DNA from 4 places in the Paenibacillus sp. FSL W7-1332 genome. Region 1 is predicted to be linked to each of the others. Evidence: predicted binding sites of a transcription regulator. Region 1 holds the regulator's gene; each other region holds the start of a gene.
What was found. The regulator Rex, encoded in region 1, represses fermentation and respiration genes when NADH is low (regulators of the CRP and FNR family bind a similar motif). The targets are predictions, from matches to a motif close to TTGTGAAATATTTCACAA.
Positions count from the first base shown of each region.

Region 2: MKX98_RS32245 (cytochrome ubiquinol oxidase subunit I) is a predicted target of Rex. The motif match lies at 1,184-1,201, and genes of this name have one in related genera.
Region 3: MKX98_RS01705 (DUF438 domain-containing protein) is a predicted target of Rex. The motif match lies at 1,053-1,070, and genes of this name have one in related genera.
Region 4: MKX98_RS01190 (flavocytochrome c) is a predicted target of Rex. The motif match lies at 1,293-1,310, and genes of this name have one in related genera.

Region 1 is NZ_CP150209.1:2,688,408-2,690,615, reverse strand. Features, by position in the region: gene MKX98_RS11935 (amidohydrolase) at 1-1,039, opposite strand, end outside; gene MKX98_RS11930 (redox-sensing transcriptional repressor Rex) at 1,014-1,679, opposite strand; gene dinG (ATP-dependent DNA helicase DinG) at 1,742-2,208, opposite strand, start outside.
Region 2 is NZ_CP150209.1:7,097,430-7,099,637, forward strand. Features, by position in the region: gene MKX98_RS32245 (cytochrome ubiquinol oxidase subunit I) at 1-1,102, opposite strand, end outside; gene ade (adenine deaminase) at 1,390-2,208, opposite strand, start outside.
Region 3 is NZ_CP150209.1:399,669-401,876, forward strand. Features, by position in the region: gene MKX98_RS01700 (FAD-dependent oxidoreductase) at 1-616, shown strand, start outside; gene MKX98_RS01705 (DUF438 domain-containing protein) at 1,158-2,208, shown strand, end outside.
Region 4 is NZ_CP150209.1:243,225-245,432, forward strand. Features, by position in the region: gene MKX98_RS01190 (flavocytochrome c) at 1-1,091, opposite strand, end outside; gene MKX98_RS01195 (TetR-like C-terminal domain-containing protein) at 1,494-2,060, shown strand; gene MKX98_RS01200 (oleate hydratase) at 2,173-2,208, shown strand, end outside.

The DNA of each region.
Region 1 (2,208 bases):
CTCCATATTCTGTACCCATCCGAAGCGCTTCGGATGCTGGAATTGCGGTTGGATCCCCGCTTACTCCTTTATGGATCAGTGCGGCGAGCCGCATCTCTTCAAACATATCCAGATTATTATTGCTGGCAGGTCCATCGGTACCCAAAGACACGGTGACCCCGGCTTTCAGCAGTGCAGGCACGCGAGCGATGCCGCTGGCAAGCTTCAAATTGCTGCCTGGATTATGCGAAACCATAACTTGATGTTTGGCCAGAATTTCGATTTCTTCATCGGTCAGATGGACGGCATGCGCAAGCAGCGTTGGACGGGAGAACATGCCAAGCTTCTCTAGATGGGCAACAGGGCGAAGTCCGTAGTCATTTACGTTCTGAGCTACTTCCGTTTCCGTTTCGGACATATGCGTATGCAAAGGCAGATTCAAATCATGTGACGCTTGCACGAATTTTTCGATGAAATCCGGCGGGCACGTATAGGGTGCATGCGGTGAGATCATCGTCGTAATTCTACCGTCAGCCTGACCATGCCAGTCTTTCGCGAATGCAACCGCCTCTTCCAGCTTCTGCTGCTGCACCTCAGGCGGACATAATCCGATGACACCGCGCGTCAGAACGCCGCGCATGCCTGAGTCCTCTACTACCTTTGCAACCTGATCCATATGATCATACATATCCACAAATGTCGTGGTTCCGCCTTTAATCATCTCCAGCACGGAGAGCGAGGTTCCCCAGTATACATCGTCGGCCGTGAATTTGGCTTCCATCGGCCACATTTTTTCCTGAAGCCATACTTGCAGTGCCAGATCGTCGCCATACCCGCGAAGAAGCGACATGGCCGCATGTCCGTGCGTATTCACCAATCCAGGCAGGAAAAACAGATGGGTTCCGTCGATGATTTCTGTTCCCTCTTGGACAGTCGGCTCTTCTTCACCCAGGTAAGTGATCCGGTCGTTCTCCACGACCATATATCCACGTAACACGGATCTGCCTTCCTCTAGTACCGCAAACGTTCCGTTTTTAACCATCCACTTCGTTGTCGTCATGTGCTGCATCCTCCTTGCCGTTATCCAAATAATAGGCCAAACTCTGCAAATCCGTAGTAAAATCTGCCGTATGGATCCGGATATGGGGTGGAGCTTTCAGGATGGTCGGCGCAAAATTCAGGATAGCCTCGATGCCTGCCGCGATAAGTTGATTCGCTACATTCTGCGCCTCAAAATCCGGAACGGTGATAATCCCGATACGAATGCCGTACTCATGAACCGTCTTCTCCAGTTCCTCCATCGGCTGTACGACCAAATTGTTAATTTTCATACCAACTTTGGGAGAATACGAATCGAAAACCGCCACAATCTTCATATTGTCCTTCAGAAATGCATTGTAATTCGATAATGCATGTCCAAGATTACCGGCCCCAATCAATGCGACATTGATCTTCTGGTCCAGCTTTAGAATCTGGCGAATTTTCTCGATCAGATAAGATACGTCATATCCGATCCCTTTCCGTCCAAAATCACCGAAATACGCTAGGTCCTTACGAATTTGAGCAGGATTGAGGTCCAGTTTCTGCCCCAGTTCCTGGGAGGAAACCGTGGAGACCTCCCTTTTCTGAAGCTCATTCAAATAGCGCAAGTATACAGGTAATCTGCGGACCACGGCTTCCGAAATTTTTTCCGATTTCATGCATGCTCCCCCTAATAATAGGTTAATATCTACATTTGTTTGTGCTCGTTCATGGTTTCACTTTATTCAGCTTGGTTCCCTATGCCTGCCTCTTCCTGCAGCCATTTCGAAATTCGGGGAACGATCCCCTCTGTCGGCATGTGCTCCATCTTCGGTCCAGGCAAGGAATATAAGAAATACTTCCCGTAATAGGATTCAATGACCCGAGTATCGTAAACGATGACAATCCCCTTATCCTGCGCGGTCCGTACCAGTCGGCCAAATCCCTGTTTGAAGCGAATGACCGCTTGCGGAACCGAAAGCTTCATGAACGGGTTCTTCTTCTGCTGCTGCAGAAGCTCGCTCTTGGCTTCGACCAGAGGGTGATTCGGCGGCTGGAACGGCAGCCGGACGATGGCAAGGCAGGTGAGCGCCTCACCGGGTATATCTACTCCTTCCCAGAAGGAGCTGGTGCCCAGCAGAACCGAAGCGCTGCTATCCTGGAATCTCCGGATTAACTTGGTACGGCTGGTTCCGTCCATCCCTTGTC
Region 2 (2,208 bases), 3.1 Mb from region 1:
TCAGTCTGAGGAACCATTTGCCGGCCTTCTCGACCTTTTTGCGCAGCATCAGCCACGCTCCGTACAATCCCAGCAGAATCATGACGCTGCCAGCGGCCACCATAATCCGGAAGCTCCAGAAGGTGGTACGAACCGGCGGAATATAGTCTCCAGGACCATATTGCTGTTCGTACTGCGCCTGCAGCTCCTTCATCCCGATGACTTCACCGGAAAACTTGCTGTAGGACAAAAAGCTGAGCAAATACGGGATTTTAAACTCCATCGTGTTCTCCTGCTTATCCGGATCGATGGCCGCAATGACCGTCCAAGGCGCAGGATCATCGCTCGTTTCCCACAGGCTCTCCGCAGCGGCCATCTTCATCGGCTGCGTATCCACCAAATACTGCGCCTGCTGGTGACCGAATACCGCAACCAGAATGGAGGTGATGAGGCCAATCACGATGGCGATGTGAAATGATTTCTTAAAGAAATCCAAATCTTGCTTCTTCATCAGCTTGTAGGCACTCACACCTGCAACGAGGAACGCCCCGGTTGCCAGTGCCCCGAAGATCGTGTGCGGGAACTCCACCAACAGCTGACCGTTCGTAATCAGTGCGAAGAAATCATTCATCTCCGCCCGCCCATTATTCATCTCGAATCCGACGGGACGCTGCATGAACGAATTCGCTGCCAGAATCCAGAATGCGGACATCAGGGTGCCGAAGGACACCAGCCAGATACTAAGCAGATGGACCTTCTTTGATAAACGGTCCCAACCGAATATCCACAGTCCAATAAACGTCGACTCTAGGAAAAACGCCAGCAATGCTTCAATGGCAAGCGGTGCGCCAAATACGTCCCCGACAAACCTTGAGTAATCCGACCAGTTCATGCCGAACTGGAATTCCTGCAGAATCCCTGTCACAACCCCGACCGCAAAGTTAATCAGGAACAGCTTTCCCCAGAACTTCGCCATTTTCTTGTAGACTTCCTGGCCTTTAACAACATACATCGTCTCCATGATGGCAATCAGAAACGCCAACCCGATGGACAACGGTACGAAAATAAAGTGAAAAATGGTTGTCGATGCGAATTGAATTCGCGCCAGCATAACCGGATCCATATCAGATACCCCTTCCTTTAGCTCACGTGATCACTTCAAATTTGATTCTTTTTGTATTGTCGCAGACCACGCCCTAAAGGATTGTGATAAACATCACAATATCAGGACTGAAACTGGAGCAAAAAGTTATAAATTTGTGACGAAAATCACTAAGTGAATTGCGATTTTGTGCACATCGAGGAAAATGGAAAGGACTCGCTGCCTCTGCTCGCGATTTAAAAGCCTGTATTTACAATATAAAAAGCAGGCTGACATGAAGGCCAGCCTGCTTCGGTGTATCTGCGCCCTTATTGAACCGCGCCAATCTCGGTCTCGATGAGCTTGAATTCCGTTACGTCCGCGATCCCGCGGTTGGTTATGCGGATTTCCGGAATCACCGGCAGCGCAATGAGCGAGAAGGTCATGAACGGGGCATGAATGTAGCATCCGAGCTCCTTCCAAGCTTCCTCCAAGGCAGCGACCTCCTCCGCTACGATCTCAACCGGACGGTCCGCCAGCAAACCGGCAATCGGCATCGCCACCTTCGCCAGCACCTTGCCGTCCCGTACTACGATCATGCCGCCACCGCACGCGGCCAGCTCATTCGCCGCGAGTGCCATATCTTCGGCATTCGTGCCCATCACCAGCAGATTGTGGCTGTCATGCGCTACTGTGGACGCAACTGCGCCGGATTTCAGTCCGAAGCCGCTCGCAAAACCGAGCGAGATTTGCCCCGTCGTGCCGTGGCGTTCAATGCATGCCAGCTGAACCACGTCCTGATCCAGGTCTGGCTGGATCACCCCTTGCTCCACGGAGAGCACCGCTGTCATTTTAGCGGTACGGGCGCTGTTCTCGATGACGCGCACCACGTTCACTTCCGTGCGCGCTGCATCGAATTTGCTGCGCAGCAGAAAGTCATCCGCAGTAAGCGAACGCTGCAGTTTGACCGAGTTAAAAGCTTTTTCCGGGTATTGATATACAGGGAACGCCTTCACGAGTCGGCCGTTCTCTGCAACCACTTCGCCATCCGTGATCACAACGGAAGGGACCATGCTCAACAGATCATCAATCAGCAATATATCCGCCGTTTTGCCAGGTGAAATGCTGCCAAGCTCCATGTCCATCCC
Region 3 (2,208 bases), 2.3 Mb from region 1:
CGATCAGGTTCTGCTGTTTATCGGGCCGGAGAAGGATGAGGTGCTGATTAACTGTACGCGGGTACAAGGCTTAAGCGCGACCGACGTCGAGGAACTGACTTTGGCGGAGGAGGAAGGGCGCAAACAGGTGCTGATGATGGCGGAATTTTTGAAATCGCGGGTGCCTGGATTTGCCGAGGCCTCCATTTCCTCGGTTGCCCCCCAGATCGGAATTAGGGAGTCGCGCCGAATCGACGGTCTGTATCGGTTAACGATGGAGGACGTGGTGACGGGACGACATTTTGAAGACGGCATTGCGAGGAGCGGTTATCCGGTTGACTTGCATGATCCGTCAGGCAAAGGGATCATGGAGGCTACCATCGAGAATGACGGTTCCTACAGTATTCCATACCGCTGCCTGGTGGCCCGAGGACCAGTAAATCTGCTCGCGGCAGGGCGCTGCATTTCCACCACGCATGAAGCACTGGCGACCACGCGCTTGACGCCAAGCTGCATGGCTACGGGAGAAGCGGCGGGCACGGCGGCGGCCCTGGCCTGCAAGATGGGAATCACCGCGGTGGAAGTCGATGCATCGCAGCTCAGGGAGATGCTGTACGCCCAAGGGGCGATTGTGTGAAGAGACGCGGGCTAGCCGCTCCGGTATAACTTGGGGCGGCTCCGTATTTTTGTAGTGTGTTTGAGGCGGACTGCTTTTTTGCATCTCCTTAAAGCTCGTTTGTAGGTTTCCTTGTTGATTCAGACGAAGAAATTCAAAAGTGTATTGCTGATTCAGAAGTACGAATAGCCTGTGTTCGGGTTGGTGGAGCCTTGGTAAAAGAGTGTTACGGATTTTTTACTATAGGGGTTCGACCCCCTTCTATACATACAATAATGAAGCGACCGTAACCGGTCGCTTTTTGTTTACGGTCCCCGTAGCAATTCGGAAACAAGGGTTGTTACGTATATATGGCTGAGCGGGCTTCGTTCAGTCGTGCGGCCATTCCGTCAAGCGGATAAAGATTTTTCGAAGATGACGTATCACCTTTTCTATGTTCAATGAATCTTCATTCCCTATGTGCTTTTAATCACAAGTCACGGTGCATGAGAATGCTAGTTTAGAGAAGTAAACAGAATAGAACTTTATCTTTATATAATGAATCAAAACAGAGGTGATGAACATGAGTGAATTAATTAATAACCGTGAGGAAGGAATTTCTGCTCATCGAACTGCCCGGCTACATTTGCTCAAGGAAATCATTAAAGAGCTTCACCATGGAAAAAGCGTGGAGGAAGTAAAGTCAAAATTCAACCAAGCTGTAGGCGAAATATCGGTTGATGAAATATCGGAGCTGGAGCAAGTGCTGATGGAGGAGGAAGGAATCCCCGTAACCGAAGTACAGCGACTGTGCAGTGTGCATGCTGCGGTATTTAAAGGTTCCATCCAAGACATTCACAGAGCCCATAAGCCTGAAGAGCAGCCTGGACATCCTGTGTTTACCTTTAAGATGGAGAACCAAGAAATCGATCGACTGGCAAACTTCAAAATCGCACTGCATCTGGATCAGTTTCTTAAGGATCAAGGAGAGGCAAATCGCCTCAAATTGCTGGAGGATTTCAGTCTTCTCTATGATGTAGACAAACACTACAGCCGCAAAGAAAATTTGCTGTTTCCTTTTCTTGAGAAATACGGAATTTATGGACCGACCAAGGTGATGTGGGCAGTAGATGACGGTATCCGAATGGGCATAAAAGAAGTGAAATCCAAACTTACTCATTTTGATGGGCATGCCGAGATCGTAGTGGATCTGGCCAGACGCGTCTTAAACGAAGTTACAGAAATGATCTATAAAGAGGAACATATCTTATTACCTATGGCTCTGGAAAAGTTGACGGAGGATGAATGGCTTCAAATTGCTGCCCAAAGCGAAGAGGTCGGTTATTGCTTAATTGCGCCTGATCAACAATGGAATCCTGAAAGAGCAGCTGAGCCTGGCGCAGATCAGGGATTGGCGTCTTCTCCGCTGCAAGAGGGATATATCCGAATGAGTACAGGCATTTTATCGGTCAAACAGATGGAATCCATTTTAAATCATTTACCGGTCGACCTAACCTTTATCGATGAACATGATATCGTTCGATATTTTTCCCAGGGCAAAGAACGAATCTTCGTTCGAACTAAAGCGGTGATCGGCCGAAGTGTTCAGAACTGCCATCCTCCGCAAAGCGTTC
Region 4 (2,208 bases), 2.4 Mb from region 1:
TTAACCCGGGATTTTACCCCGGAATCGAACACAAGATAAGCCGATTTTTCAGGAAGCTTATTGATGGCGGCGGTGACGTTATCCCGAGTATCCAGCTCGTTTGTGAAACGTTTGCCTTGGCTGGAAACGAGGATGGCCCCTTCTCCCCGAACGGCTTCCCCGATAAGATAAGATTTCTCCTGCTGAACCGTAGGGTGAACCTGGATTTGATCCATATCGACCGTAGTGCCGCCGAGTTTTTCAATCATGGTAATGCCGTCACCGGTGCTGCCTTCTTGATTGGTGGTCACGTAACCTTTCAGATCGGACCGAACTTCGGAGATCATGTCCATGTTGGCTCCGAAACCGCCGGTTGTCACAACGACGGCATCCGCTGCAATAGATTTCTCGTCTTTCCCGTTGAAGATGACTTTGACGCCGTTTGCTTTGCCCTCTTTTTCCGTAATATCCGTTACCTTGGCGTTGACGAATAGCGGAATTTCTTGTTCTTGTACATTTTTCACCAGACCGTTGACAAGGTATTGTCCTACCGCCGAGCCGTCCTCAGGACGGTGCGTGCGCTTCTCGTTCATGCCGCCCGTAATGGTGATATTGTTCAACCGAATCCCGATGGAATCCAGCCAATCGATCGCGCTTGCCGAATGGTCAACGAAGAAACGAAGCATGTCTTTGTCGTTGGTTTCATGACCGCCCTTTAAAGTCTCTTCATAAAATAAATCGTTGCTGTCCTTAATGCCCTGTTCTTGTTGGAACTTGGTTTCGGAAGCATTCATGCCCGAGGATGATTTTATGGTATTCCCGCCGGCAATCGGCATTTTTTCAAAAATGACCGGAGTCATGCCTTTTTCTTTTGCCTCAAGGGCAGCAGACATACCGGCTCCGCCTGCACCGACGATGATGATATCATACTTTTCTTTGAGCTGATCGATCGGCGTATACCCGGTTTGGGACGCACCCGAAACGGCCGTATCTGGGGCTTCTTCTTTTTTTGCGTTGTCTTGACTCTGATCATGGGTCCCGCCGCCGCATCCCGCGATGGCGAGCATGAAAGAGAGAATGAGTATAAGCGTTGCTGCAACCTTCTTTTTCACTGTGTAACCCTCCACTTTCTCTACATCTATTTAGTTGACCATAAAGAGCCAAACGAAAAAGGAGGTTTACCGTAGAAAAACGAGAAACAATAGGGTGTGCGAGTGTGGCCTTTATTCTTCGAATCTCAGATCTTCCCCGGTTGCCTCCCTCCGTCAGCCTCGTTAGGTCCACTTCATTTTAATATAGGGCTGTTAATTAAGTGGTGAATTATTTCACAATATAAACTTAATTTTTATTTACAACGATGCCATCGGGTTGCGATTTTCTCGACTTCTGCGCATTTCCAATCTATTTGCCTTCATAGGGTCACCGCTTTTTCGCGTTGAGTTCCTTTATAATGAAGGTGTATCGTCTGACTAATGGCCTTTGTGAATGATTACGCTCTGGATTGGAGGAGTTTTATGGCACAAACAACAAAAAAAGCGCTTGCCCTATCGCTAAAAAAAATGCTTGAGAAAAAAACGCTTGATAAGATTACCGTCATTGATGTTGTCGAGGACTGTGAAGTGAATCGGCAGACGTTTTATTATCATTTCAGGGATATTTATGATCTTGTGGAGTGGATTTGCACAAGCGAGGCTACCATAGCGCTGGATGGCAAGAAAACGTATGACACGTGGCAGCAGGGCCTATTGCAAATATTTGAGTATGTGCTAAAAAACAAGGCGTTTGTGACGAGCGTCTATCATTCTATTAAACGAGAGCAGCTGGAAAGGTACCTATTTAACGTAACGTATCATCTTTTGATAGGGGTTATTGAGGAAAAGGCCGTTACGATGTCGATCAGGGATGAGGATAAGTCGTTTATCGCTGACTTTTATAAATATGCGTTTGTAGGGCTGATGCTGGATTGGATTGCGAAAGGGATGAAAGAAGAGCCCTCTGCGATTGTGGACCGGCTGAGCATTTTGATTCAAGGCGATATCTTTTTCGCGCTGGAAAAGTTTAAATTGCACCACTCTCATTAGACAATATTAGCCTTGTGTCGAAAGTTTCGACATTAGGCGGACATTGTCTATGGGAGACCTCCGAATATATTTTTATGATGTAGTTGCTAGAATCAATTCGGAGGTGACTGGAATGTATTATAGCAATGGAAATTATGAAGCGTTTGCT